One region of the Peribacillus sp. 05N428 genome, then DNA from elsewhere that is predicted to be linked to it. Evidence: riboswitches for the same ligand, from Rfam matches in the RefSeq annotation. Region 1 holds a riboswitch; each other region holds the start of a gene.
What was found. A riboswitch is a leader RNA that binds a small molecule or an ion and turns the genes downstream of it on or off. The one in region 1 is predicted to bind cyclic di-AMP.

Region 1 (4,293 bases):
TTTTTACCACTGCAATAAGCTTGCATTTGCCCCAATTACTACAGTAATCGATTGGCTGAGTGGTCATCCGCATCACTACACGGGTCAGGAGAGCCGTTCATCATTCTTCCCACCCCTGGCCATTATCAATATGAGCGTTGTTTTTATAATTTTCGACAAGTATTTCCAAATCCCTTTTGACTGAAAGATTTAAAACAATATCCAACTTACAGAACTGTGAAAATAAAAAAAGCAAACCGTAGTCAAGGCTCGCACAGTTTATAAACAAAAGAGTTCGGAATGGTCAATACCACAGATGATTGCGGGAGGAGGCTTGGCAGACTGTTGGCGGGAAGGAACGGATTTCCTGATACCAACTGCAACGTTGATTTCCACTCCAGGCACTCGCTTTCCGCGGGCGGTCCGTGAGCCTCCTCGGCGCCTATGCGCCTGCGGGGTCTCACTTGGACACGCTTTTCCCGCAGGAGTCTCGCACCTTACGTTCCAATCAACTTTGTTTTATAATTCAGATGGAACCGGAATCAAAACTTTTAATTAGACTTGGTTATCAATGGTTTTTACTGTTTTATAATCCTTAATGGATTGAAGAAATTAGCGGCACTCACGCGGATAACTGACTAGCCAAGACACCACAGACGCTTTCGGCAAGGAGGCTTGGCAGAGTATCGACGGAAAGTAACGGATTTCCTGATACCAACTGCAACTTTTTTAAAAAGAAAAAAATGTAGACAAACTCGATGAAAATCGAATTTGTCTACATTCTGTTCTATAAGATATGGAACTTACTTCTTTAAATGATATGGCACTGTCGTAACAACCACATTTCTTTTATAAAGTAAGTAAGCGCGAATCAGTAAACTTGATTGGTTATGAAGTATATTGTGCCAGCCCTTCTTCGGAATGAATTGGGGGATGATCACCGTAACTTTATAATTGGATTCACTAGCCTTATGTTCTACTGTATCCACAAATTTAGTTAGTGGCTGAATGATACTTCTGTAATAAGAATTCAGTGTAACGAGCCTTACATCCGGCTGCCATTTTTTCCATTTTTCTTCGAATTTCTTTTCATCATCTCTTTCAAAAGCGACATAAACGGCAATGACCTGATGTGCAGATAGAGATTTCGCATAATTTAAAGAGTTCTCAACCACATGAGTTATACCCGCAACAGGTACAATGATGATATTTCCTTCAATTGGTAAGATCGGCTCACATGTTGTAATCCTTAGTTGGTCTCCAACTGCTTCATAATGATTTCTAATTCGATGAAAAATTAAAATGATGATAGGTAAAAAAATCAAAACAGGCCAAACCTGACTAAATTTGGTTAAAAAGAATATCATCGTGACGATAAAGCTAATTATGGCACCAATTGAATTAATGGTTAATTTCATCATCCAGCCTTTTGGCTTTTCGCGAATCCATTTAACAATCATCCCTGTCTGGGATAAAGTAAATGGGATGAATACACCAACCGCATAAAGCGGAATGAGATTTTCCGTATGTCCTTCAAATGCGACTATCAAGATGATGGATGCAAGTCCAAGTATGATAATTCCATTGGAATACCCTAAACGGTCCCCTCTGATCGTAAACGCCCTTGGTATGAATTTATCCTTCGCCAGATTTACCGCAAGCAAAGGGAAAGCCGAATATCCAGTATTTGCCGCAAGTATCAAGATCAATGCAGTTGTACCTTGAATGAAGAAATACATGAAATTCCGTCCAAAGATCCCTTCAGCAATCTGGGAGACGACCGTTACCTCTGCGCTAGGAACAATGCTTAAATAATAGGCTAAGAATACGATTCCCGAAAACAAAACAGCTAGTAAGGAACCCATCGCTACTAATGTTTTCGCAGCATTATTCGGTGCTGGATCTTTAAAGTTCGGGATTGCATTGGAAATCGCTTCGACTCCTGTCAATGCGGAGCTTCCTGATGCAAATGCTCTTAGCAGTATAAATAAACTGATGCCGGCTACCGGAGTCCCGATTGACGTATGCAATTCCGGTGAGACTCCTCCCGTCAGAATCTTGTAAATTCCAACCCCAATCAAGATGAACAAGGCTAAAACGAATAGGTACACCGGATAGGCCAAGACAGAGGCCGATTCCGTAACCCCCCTAAGATTCAAGATAGTAAGTAGGATGACGAAAATAATGGCTATGAGGACATTATAATCATGCAGGCCGGGAAAAGCGGACGTGATGGCATCCGTACCAGCAGAAACACTTACCGCGACAGTTAATATATAATCGACCAATAAGGATCCTCCAGCTATCAACCCTGGATTGACACCTAAATTGTTTTTTGAAACCACATAGGCTCCCCCGCCATGTGGATAAGCGAAAATGATTTGTCTGTAGGACAAAATCAAAGCGGTTAACAGGATCAATACTCCAATCGCGATGGGGATTGAATACCAGAATGCCGCAGCACCGACCGTGATCAGGACAATCAATATTTGCTCCGGCCCATATGCAACCGAAGACAAAGCATCGGAAGATAATATCGCCAACGCCTTTGTTTTATTAAGCTTTTGTTCACCAAGTGCATTCGATTTTAAAGGTCTCCCGATCAAGAACCTCTTTATAGAAGATAACATTAAGAATTCACCACCAGTTTAATTTATAAGTTTATGTTTCCCAGCTGTAGCAAAAAACGAGACGGAACACAAAAATGCCTACAAGTCATAGCTAAATAGACCTGTAGACATCAATTTTTTTGTCTAACAAGCTCCACCTTCCTTCTCATATAACGCTTACGAGGTTAGCTGTCGGATTCGGACCTAAGAGTAGCCCTACCTTTTAAAGGATTCACCCCTTGGATTGTAAAAACAATCCCAATAACGGGTCCCCCGCACCATAAGGTTTAAGCGATTTAGAAATATGAAACTGTTGATTATCATACTCCCGTGAAATGGAAAAGTAAATGAAAATTTTGCACAGAAATAGAATTATTATTTATAAACGAGGCTTTATTCTTGACTTATATAACAAAAGTCATGCATACACATGATTCGAAGGTAGTAAAGGAGGAAAGTAAACGTCTAAAAGGGATATTAAAGAGGACAATGAACAAAAGATACATTTCCAAAAAGGAAAAATGATCACCACATGAAACGTGATGGATCAAGTAAAACAGATCTGCCCCAGCTTGGATAGTCATTAAATCAGAATTTTCTCTTTCCGATTCCATTATTAATTCCCGTCCAATCGGGGGCATTATTCCACTGATCTACGCTAATCAGTTCCTTCCTTCTTGAATTGGCCTCAAATTGCTTTTTTTAAAGACAAAGTATTTCTGGCCAAGATAGTTAAGCACTGTATAAAAAATTGTTCCTATCAGAACAGCCAAATTTTGTTGTATGGATAAATGAACGGTTCCTTCCAGTGATTCTGCAATGGCTTGGCCTATAGAATAAGCGGCGGAATAACAAATCAGGATGACGCAAAAGAAACGGGCAACTCCTCGACGCCATTCTATATCGCTTTTAAAGGTAAAAGTCCTGTTCAAAAGAAAACTCGTTATAGCTCCCGTACCATTGCCGATAAAGGTGGAGATCCAGTAAGATAATTCAAGAACATTCATGAGAAAAAGCATGATGGAAAGTCCAACCGCTGTATTGACTATTCCAACCAATAAAAAGCGGATAAAGGAGTTAGTTTGTTTTAGATAGTTTTTCAATACTGTTCCGTTCATTGTCTAGTTGCTCCCGTTTTTTTAAATCGAGCGGATTAAATAGATCAAGATCAACAATATATTTAGGTCGGCGTTTGGATTCATTATAGATTTTACCTATATACTCCCCAATCAAGCCGACAGCAATCAACTGTAGTCCACCGATCAACCATATGGAGGTGATCAATGAGGTCCATCCAGTTTCGGTCTGCCCATAAAATTTCAACCATAAAAAGTAAGACCCAAAGAGTAAGCTAATGAAAAAGGAAAGACATCCTAGCCATAATACCAGCCGGATCGGTGTAACTGAAAAAGAAGTAATGCCATCAAGCGCAAAAGCAACCATCTTCTTAAATGGATATTTCGTTTCCCCAGCCAATCTTTCTTTACGGTCATAATAAACAGAGTCCGTCTTAAACCCAATGAGCGGTACAATCCCCCGCAAAAAAAGATTCGTTTCATCAAAACGTTCCAACTCCGTGATCGCCCTTTTGCTCATTAGCCGGAAATCGGCATGATTATAGACAAGGTTGACCCCCATCTTGTTCATCAATTTATAAAAACCTGTTGCAGATGTTCGTTTAAAGAATGAATCAAGGTCCCTTTTC
Region 2 (4,293 bases), on a different contig from region 1:
TTCCATCATTGAGGCTTTTCCAATGATTACTAACTTACTGAACACAGGATAAAACCGCCACACCCTCTCTTATCTCTTATGCATGAGACGGTAAGTCTTACACCTAAAAAGTTCAAGGAATTCAAATAAAATTAGGAGGATGGTGTATTTTTAATAACACTTTCCCAAATCTTCTCTTTTCGATTGAAGATAATAAATGCATCGGGCTCCTTACTATCTCTATCCGAAAAGGAATCATGCATCTCATCCATGTTTAAATAATCCCCTACGACCCATGCCGGTATCTCAATTTTCGTTCTAGTATACTTAACATCCCGAAAGGAAAAAACGAGCCCCTCTGCCAGAATATGAGCCAAAGAAGCAATGATTTCTGCAGGAATCGCCGTCAGCTCTTTTTTCTTTCTGATTCCAAGCCACGTCCTCTCTACTTTTAATGGCTCCAGCTTTAGCGGAATCAGACTTCCTAACATCATATAATATGTCGAAAGAGAACGAAAATAAATTTTATTGAACCAGCCATCATCCTGGGCAAGGTACACAAATTGGTTATTCAATTTACGGAAAAACGGGGGATCCAGATGGGTTTTAGCATGTCCTAAATATAAAAGTTCCGCTATTTCCCTTCCATCCAATTCATCCAGCCCTTCCGTTTCTTCAAAATCGATCCAACAGAAATCTCCATATGCCCGGACATTTTCTTTAACGAGCTTCGCAATAGCTTCAGATGAAGCGCTCTCAAGCAGGACATTCAAATTGTATTCCCCACCATCGAATTGATGTTTCAATAATAAGATCGAATCCAAGGTATACGGAAGCGAATTGACGAATTCACGAAAATTGAGTCCATTAAAAAGGACAAACCGTTCGGAAGCCTGCATATACATGTATAAGATATCATTGCTATCATTCTTCATAACCTGACCCCCTCCGAGCTCTCAATCAATAATGTTATTTTATCAAACTTTTGGAGTTTCACGTAAGTTATATAACCCCAATATTAATCATCATCTGCATCGTTTAAATAACATGAATCAAAATCCATTTTAACCAATAGGAAAAAATATAGAATTCGAAGAATGGATCATGAATGGTTTTATCATTCATTCACTCATTTCATGTGGCCGCTCCCCTTTATGCTGATGATCCCCAGCGCAAAATACCCGACATTAGTCAAATCAACGTATTTTTAAGCCTGAAGGTAGTTTCATTTCACAACACATGACCTTCTGGGAGGAAGAGGAAATGATTTGGTTTTGGGGTAAACAAGATGAAAGGCTTTATGAATTTGGGGGTATTTTGACATCCGGGAAGACGCGTCAAGAAGTAGTTCCCTCCATAACACCTGAAGGAAGCAGAGTTTTACAGTCATCGAGAAAAATTAAGGAAGCGCTTTTTCATTCAATAAAAAAAAATCCAGAGTGACATTTCACTCTGGATTTTTTGTATCAAGAAACTTGTTGTTCTAGTTCTTTTTTGGAAGGAGGGTTGAATTGACCTTCCCATTTAGAGATAACGATTGCCGCAAGTGAATTACCAATAACGTTTACCACTGTACGTCCCATATCAAGAATACGGTCGATACCGGCAATAAATGCAAGACCTTCAATAGGAATACCGACAGTTCCCAATGTCGCTAAAAGAACTACGAAAGATACACCTGGTACACCCGCAATCCCTTTGGATGTGATCATTAACACTAGCATTAGCGTGATTTGCTCATACATGCTTAAATCGATTCCATACATTTGAGCGATGAAGATAGCTGCTAACGCTTGGTATAATGTAGAACCATCAAGGTTAAAGGAGTATCCAGTCGGAATAACAAATGTAGCAATATGTTTCGGACATCCCGCTTTCTCCATTTTTTCCATGATTTTCGGAAGAACCGCTTCTGAACTTGCAGTAGAGAAAGCAAGAATCAATTCTTCTTTTAGAAGTTTAATCAAAGTAAAGATATTGAATCCTACAAATTTTGCAATAAGACCCAGAATGACAATTACAAAGAAGATCATTGTTCCGTAAACAGAAAGCGCTAACTTTCCTAATGGAATTAAAGATTCCAAACCGAACTTGGAGATAGTCACACCGATTAGTGCAAATACACCGATAGGAGCGAATTTCATGACCATGTTAGTTAGGTAGAACATTCCTTCAGCTACACCTTGGAAGAAACGGAATACTGGTTTACCCTTTTCACCGATGGCCGCAATACTTAGTCCAAACAACACGGAGAAGAAAATTATCGCTAGCATATCGCCTTCTACCATGGCTTTAACTGGATTGGATGGCACGATGTGTACAAGTGTATCTACGAACGATTCATGCTGCTTAGTTTCTGCTGTATCAACATATGTGGAGATATCAGTTTGTTCCAGGTTATTCATATTCACACCAGCACCAGGCTGGATGATATTCGCTGAAATTAAACCAACAGCAATCGCTATCATAGTTACGACAACAAAGTATGATAATGATTTAGCACCTAGTTTTCCTACCGCTTTCAAGTCACCTACACCGGCAACTGCAACGATAAGGCTGGATACGATGATCGGCACTACGATCATTTTAATCATTCGTAGGAAAATGTCTCCGAATGGCTGTAAAAAGCTTTGGGCCGACTCATTACCATAAAAAATGGCACCAACGATAATCCCTAGAATTAAACCAATGAAAATTTGGCTAGCTAAACTTAATTTGAATTTCTTCATTTACTTTCCTCACCTTCCATAAAGTCTTTGATGCAAAAACATTTTTGTCTCGGTAAGGGAAACAAGATACTAATAAAAAGAAAGTAATTTTTCTTTTTTTGAAAAACTCTGTCTTTACGCCGAAAAAAAAGACACTTCATGTGTCGATTTCTTATTGGCGTGAATATTCACACATGTTCCCTTAAAGACGCTGACGAGGTTAGCTGTCGGGTTAGGAATTGGAAACACAAATGCCCTTTCATTTCTGAATTCACCCCTAGCGGATAAAATCCACAAAAATGGGTCCCCCGTTCTTGGAATAAGATTAAGCGAGTTAACTTATAATAAAATATTATACTAAAAATGATAATCTGTAAATATTTATTCGCATCAGTTCTAGAAAAAATCTTTTAATATGTCTGAATATTCTGCATTAAAGGCTGTTGTATCTATAATTACGCTTCCCGATTTTTAATCAAATAAGTTATATCGATATAATTAATTCCTAATTTAACATCACCTCTCTTGTGAAAAAAGCGGTTATTTTTCCAGAATGCCAAGTAACAGATATCTTACTTTTTCCCTAGAGGTGAATTTTTTATAAGTTCCAGCTTTCACTTTTTCAAATTGAATCGGGGTAATAAAATAAGAATGGTTCTTCACTGCCGCATTCGGCTTCAGCAGGATGACGTCACCTACAGACGGTCCCTTTATGATTTCTTGCTTCCCTTCAGCCTTAAGACCTTTTGTAATGTAATGTTTATCCACATGGCCTTTATTAGTCAACTTGTAAATATAAGGCTGCTTTTGGTATTGTACGGCCTCTATCGGAATGGAGGGTACACCGGCTTTCTCATTGGTTATTACAGTAAGATTCACTTTCGATCCCACTAACAAAGGTTCCGTTTCTTCGCCTTCCGGTTCGATTAAAGCCTGAAATGGAAATCTGTTATTTTTTTTTAATGATGGCTCTTCAGCGGGATAGGAATGGATACGGCCTATCTTCCCTTTCAATGCCTTTTTTGAAACAGAGGAACTTGCTTTTATAGTCATGCCCACTTCAGCCTTTTTCATTTCCTCTTCGGAGAAATCCCCTTCAATTGCCATATTTGTCGAAACAATGGATATAATGGGATTATTCAGGTTTTTATTGATATTTTTAACGACACCATCAGCCTCGCTCGTCGTTACAATTGCATTGGACTGCTCCTCAATCGAACTTAATTTAGCATCAAGCATTTTCACTTTTTCATCCAACCTGTTTTTTTCTAGTTCCTGCTTGTACATTTCTTGCTCAATGTTACTTTTAATAAGATCTGAAGAGCTTGTCGTTATATCAATATTCAAGTTCTTTTCCACCGATTCATCAATTGCCGCTTCAGGTTCACTGATCACGGTCCCCTGATAAGACCTCAACTTCCCTATGTATTCCTCAATCCCTGCAATTTCCCCCTCCGCGGCCGTTTTCTCCGCTTCCAAATTCGCTTTAAGCGCATCAAGTTCGGTCGTCGTATACTCAAACAACGAGGAGCCAGCCGTAATCGCATCGCCTTCTTTTACAAGGAATTTCTTAAAATCATTTTTCTTGGCATCAAAATAAATATCA
Region 3 (4,293 bases), on a different contig from region 1:
CCATCACCACCATGCAGCTGAATAAGAAATAAATGAGCATGATATAGGAAGATTTCCGGCTGAAGTCCAGGACGATGCCCCAATCCTTTTTCATGATGGTCCAAGACAGGTAATGATTGGATTGTTCAAGGCGATGATCCTTTTCAAGATTAGGCATGAATAGAGTGATGATACCGGATAACAATAAGGCAGCCGCGTTAATATAAATCGCTAAAACGGGCGTACCGATCAAGAAAAGGATACCCGCTAGCGCCGGTCCAATCAAAAAAGCTCCAGAATCCATTAAGCTTCGTAATGAATTAAATCGTTTCCTCTGTTCAATGGGTATTAATTTTGTTATATACGACCTAGATGCTGTTCCGAACATGGCCCCTGCCATATTGATCACGAAGACAAGGGAATACATGACCCAAATAGAAGAAGTCCAAGGCAGCAAGACTATGAATACCATGCGAAATAGGTCAAGTGCCGCCATCAGGTTCCGCTTATTTATCCGGTCGATCACGCTCCCTGCCCACACATTCGTAAATATGGCAGCCATCGGTTTAACGATATAAAGTCCAGCTACCGCCAAGGCTGAACCAGTCATATCCAGAACGATTAAATTAAGGGCAATGAAATACACCCAAGAACCGAAGTTGGAGATACCTATTCCGCACAAAAGAATGGAAGGGTATTTCCAGGATACCAATGCATTTTTTAATGTCATCGCTTCTCCCCCTTTGACCGAACAATAAAAACCCCGTCCCCAAAGCAATGCTTCTCGGGACGAGGTCAATTTGCGATGCCACCTTCATGTGTCACCATACATCCCCAACAATCCTCGGCTGCTCTCGGAAAGTGATTATTTCATTTTACTTTTCTTTACGTCCACATTAGGTATTACTAAATTTTAACATTAATGGTTAAATGCTGTAAATAAAGCAAAAAAACTCATTCAAAATAAATGAGTTTAAAAGCAAAACAAGATATGGATTTTTCGCTCACCGTTCCTGGATAGAACACAGGGATTACAATAATTGAATACCGCTAATGAATGTTGGAATCAGTTGATTTACCTTGGGGAAAACAATTTTAAAAACGGATTCTTTTTCTTATCCGTTATCCTTAATTCATTCATGATGATTTGATCCTCATGATCGGCTATCCATTTCCTTAGTGCATCTTTATCCTGGCATTGTGTTAAATATGTTTGGCCACCCTTGCCTGTAGCATTAATAACATATCTATTGAACGTCTTCTCCATAATTGCCCGCCTTTTTAATAAAATGTATTGAATTTAACTAATAATGTACTGCTTTTTCCTTTATCTTTTACAAAAGAAACATAATATATCTATTACAAATTTTGATTGGCAATAGCATGTTCTGCTTGAAATTATTGAATAAAGTACATCGATGCCGGTTATCATAATTGGATTAATCGAACCTATCATAATGTGCTAACTAATATTTGTCAATACGTTTTTTAAATGTAAATAAAACGTAAATTTTCAGTTTTGTTAAAGAAATATTTTTTTACGATTTAGGGGTTTACAACTGCTAAATGATGGGAGTAGAATACGTTTATCAATTTAATGCATTTCGGCCAAAACTCATGGAAAATGAGTACGGAGGACCCAATCATTTGGGGTTAATTCTGCCTTGCAGAAGGGATGAGATCAGCTCTTTCGCCATCCTACCCGTCAGCTAACTTCGTCGGCTAAAGCGAAGGAGGTCATAAGACCGCCTATTTCGGAAGCTTTTTTTGCACGCTTTTTGTAGCAATACAGCTATTCGATGTTTTCGCAGGTCTTTTTATTATGCCTTTAAAAAGATTCGAAAAGCAGATTGATGATTAAAAGTCATACAGTAGGGATGATCATTTGAGAATGACAAAATTGGATCCGCCAAAAATACTTGTACTCGGCTTTGCCATCCTGATCCTTATCGGGGCCTATTTATTGACCCTGCCGATTTCCACAGAAAATGGCCATGGTCTTTCTTTTCTGGATGCTTTATTCACCTCGACTTCCGCTACATGTGTAACAGGACTGGTCGTTGTGGATACGGGATCGACCTTCACCACTTTTGGTGAGTTGGTCATCTTAACACTGATTCAGGTAGGCGGCTTAGGGTTCATGACATTTGCGACATTTTTCTTTTTATTATTAGGCAAAAAGATTTCTTTAAAAGGCAGGTTAGTTCTGCAGGAGTCGTTAAATAATCTATCCATGGCGGGTGTAGTCAGATTAGTGAAACGGCTTTTAATTTTCACGGCCATCATTGAGGGCATGGGTGCCCTTATCTTATCGATTCGCTTTTCTTTTGACATGCCAACCGGCAAGGCGATCTATTACGGTGTTTTTCATTCCGTCTCGAATTTCAATAATGCCGGCTTTGATTTAATGGGGGAATTCAGGAGTTTGACCCCATATGTATCGGATCCATTCGTAACCCTTACCGTTGCCTTCCTCATCACGTTTGGCGGGATAGGCTTTATCGTGATGAATGAACTATACGAATATCGGAATACACATCGTTTATCCGTACATACGAAGATCGTTCTGACGACTAGCTTGACCCTTACGATTGCCGGCGCGATTTTAATCTTTTTATTCGAGTACGGCAATGCCAAGACATTGCAGCCTTTATCTTTCATGGGTAAAATGCTGTCGTCTTTATTTCAATCGGTATCACCACGGACGGCAGGCTCCAACACGCTGAATATCCCTGATTTAACTCAGCCTGCATTACTGCTCATCATTTTCTTGATGTTCGTTGGGGCATCACCCGGATCGACTGGCGGCGGGATTAAAACGACGACATTGGCGACGATTGCCGGAACGGTTTGGTCACAGATCAAAGGTAAGGGTGATGTGGTCTTGTTCCGCCACCGCATCGTGAGTGAAACGATTTTTAAAGCATTATCCGTTACATTCATTGGTGTATTCGTGGTTTCCATCATCTCCATTCTGCTGACCATCACTGAAAGTGGAACTGACTTTTTGATGATTTTGTTCGAAGCCACTTCAGCTTTCGCCACCGTGGGACTTTCAATGGGTTTGACCCCGGAATTATCACCGGTCGGCCGGATGCTCATCATTTTCACGATGTTTGCAGGCCGTGTTGGTCCTTTGACTTTTGCCTTTGCTATCGCCATGAGGCGCAAGCCAGATCCGTTCCGACGTCCAAAAGGGAAAATCATGATTGGTTAATAATGAATGAAGGAGTGTAAAAGATGGGAAAACGACAATACGCCGTGATAGGTTTAGGCAGATTTGGAACCAGTGTGGCCCATAGATTATATACGGCAGGCCAAGAGGTTTTGGGTATTGATGTGAACGAGGAAAGAGTCGAGAATGCGGAACTGAACGTTACCCATGCAGTCATGGCGGATACGACCGAAGAAGAGACATTGAAAGCAATCGGAATCCGTAATTTCGATTGTGTCATCGTAGCCATCGGAAATGACATGCAATCGAGCATTTTAACTACCTTGCTTTTAAAAGAGCTTGGGATCAAAAAGGTCATTGCCAAAGCACTTAATAAAAATCACGGTCAGGTGCTCACAAAAGTCGGTGCCGACTGGGTCATCTATCCTGAGAGGGATATGGGGGAACGGGTCGCGAATCAGCTCCTTTCCCCTAATATGCTGAACTATATAGAGCTTTCTAAAGAATACAATATCGAGGAAATCATCCTCCCCATGAGCATGAAGGGAAAAAGCCTCAGGGAGCTTGATTTACGGGCAAAATATAATATCAGCGTCATTGCCATCGTGAGTAATGGAGAAATTATCATAGCACCGTCACCGGATCAGGATATCCATGAAAAAGATATGCTTTTAGTGGTTGGCAATAAAGAAGATCTGGCCGTCTTTGCCAATATTGAATAAAATCCGGCAGGTTCCGGCTCTTGCTCCTTTTGAAGGCTAATACATACGAGAAGACCGCCATAAGGAGGTCTTCTCGATGAAATTTATAACGAACATGCCCGTGCCCTGGATATGTATGTATTATTTTTTCGTACTGATCGCTTGGGCAAGAGTAGACTTTATCGTCACTTTATCAAAAGGAAGTTGAAGCTTAACGGCAGTCATGGCTATTTCCGGCCGAAGTCCTGAAAGGGTTGTTTGAATTCCGATCAAATGCAAGGATTCAATCAATTGAGACAGCTGGTGTGCGGATCCGCTATCTATTGCATGAACGCCGGATAGGTCAATGAAAAGTCTGGTGACATTTTTTTCAGCGCACTTTTGTAAGGTGTTTTCAAGCAAGGACATGCCCCTCGCCGTGTCAATATCTCCTATCAG

Region 2: another riboswitch for cyclic di-AMP. It lies ahead of AC1DIV_RS25370 (cation:dicarboxylate symporter family transporter); the one in region 1 lies ahead of AC1DIV_RS10150 (APC family permease).
Region 3: another riboswitch for cyclic di-AMP. It lies ahead of AC1DIV_RS21200 (TrkH family potassium uptake protein); the one in region 1 lies ahead of AC1DIV_RS10150 (APC family permease).

The regions. Positions count from the first base shown of each region.
Region 1 covers NZ_JBFTMS010000008.1:33,654-37,946, forward strand. Annotated here, with positions in the region: gene AC1DIV_RS10150 (APC family permease) at 783-2,609, opposite strand; cyclic di-AMP (ydaO/yuaA leader) riboswitch at 2,747-2,892, opposite strand; gene AC1DIV_RS10155 (GtrA family protein) at 3,251-3,706, opposite strand; gene AC1DIV_RS10160 (glycosyltransferase family 2 protein) at 3,666-4,293, opposite strand, start outside.
Region 2 covers NZ_JBFTMS010000045.1:7,654-11,946, reverse strand. Annotated here, with positions in the region: gene AC1DIV_RS25380 (hypothetical protein) at 132-914, opposite strand; gene AC1DIV_RS25375 (hypothetical protein) at 1,243-1,422, shown strand; gene AC1DIV_RS25370 (cation:dicarboxylate symporter family transporter) at 1,446-2,708, opposite strand; cyclic di-AMP (ydaO/yuaA leader) riboswitch at 2,882-3,029, opposite strand; gene AC1DIV_RS25365 (efflux RND transporter periplasmic adaptor subunit) at 3,228-4,293, opposite strand, start outside.
Region 3 covers NZ_JBFTMS010000028.1:13,461-17,753, forward strand. Annotated here, with positions in the region: gene AC1DIV_RS21190 (MFS transporter) at 1-709, opposite strand, end outside; gene AC1DIV_RS21195 (hypothetical protein) at 1,055-1,246, opposite strand; cyclic di-AMP (ydaO/yuaA leader) riboswitch at 1,576-1,718, shown strand; gene AC1DIV_RS21200 (TrkH family potassium uptake protein) at 1,871-3,196, shown strand; gene AC1DIV_RS21205 (potassium channel family protein) at 3,220-3,876, shown strand; gene AC1DIV_RS21210 (STAS domain-containing protein) at 3,997-4,293, opposite strand, start outside.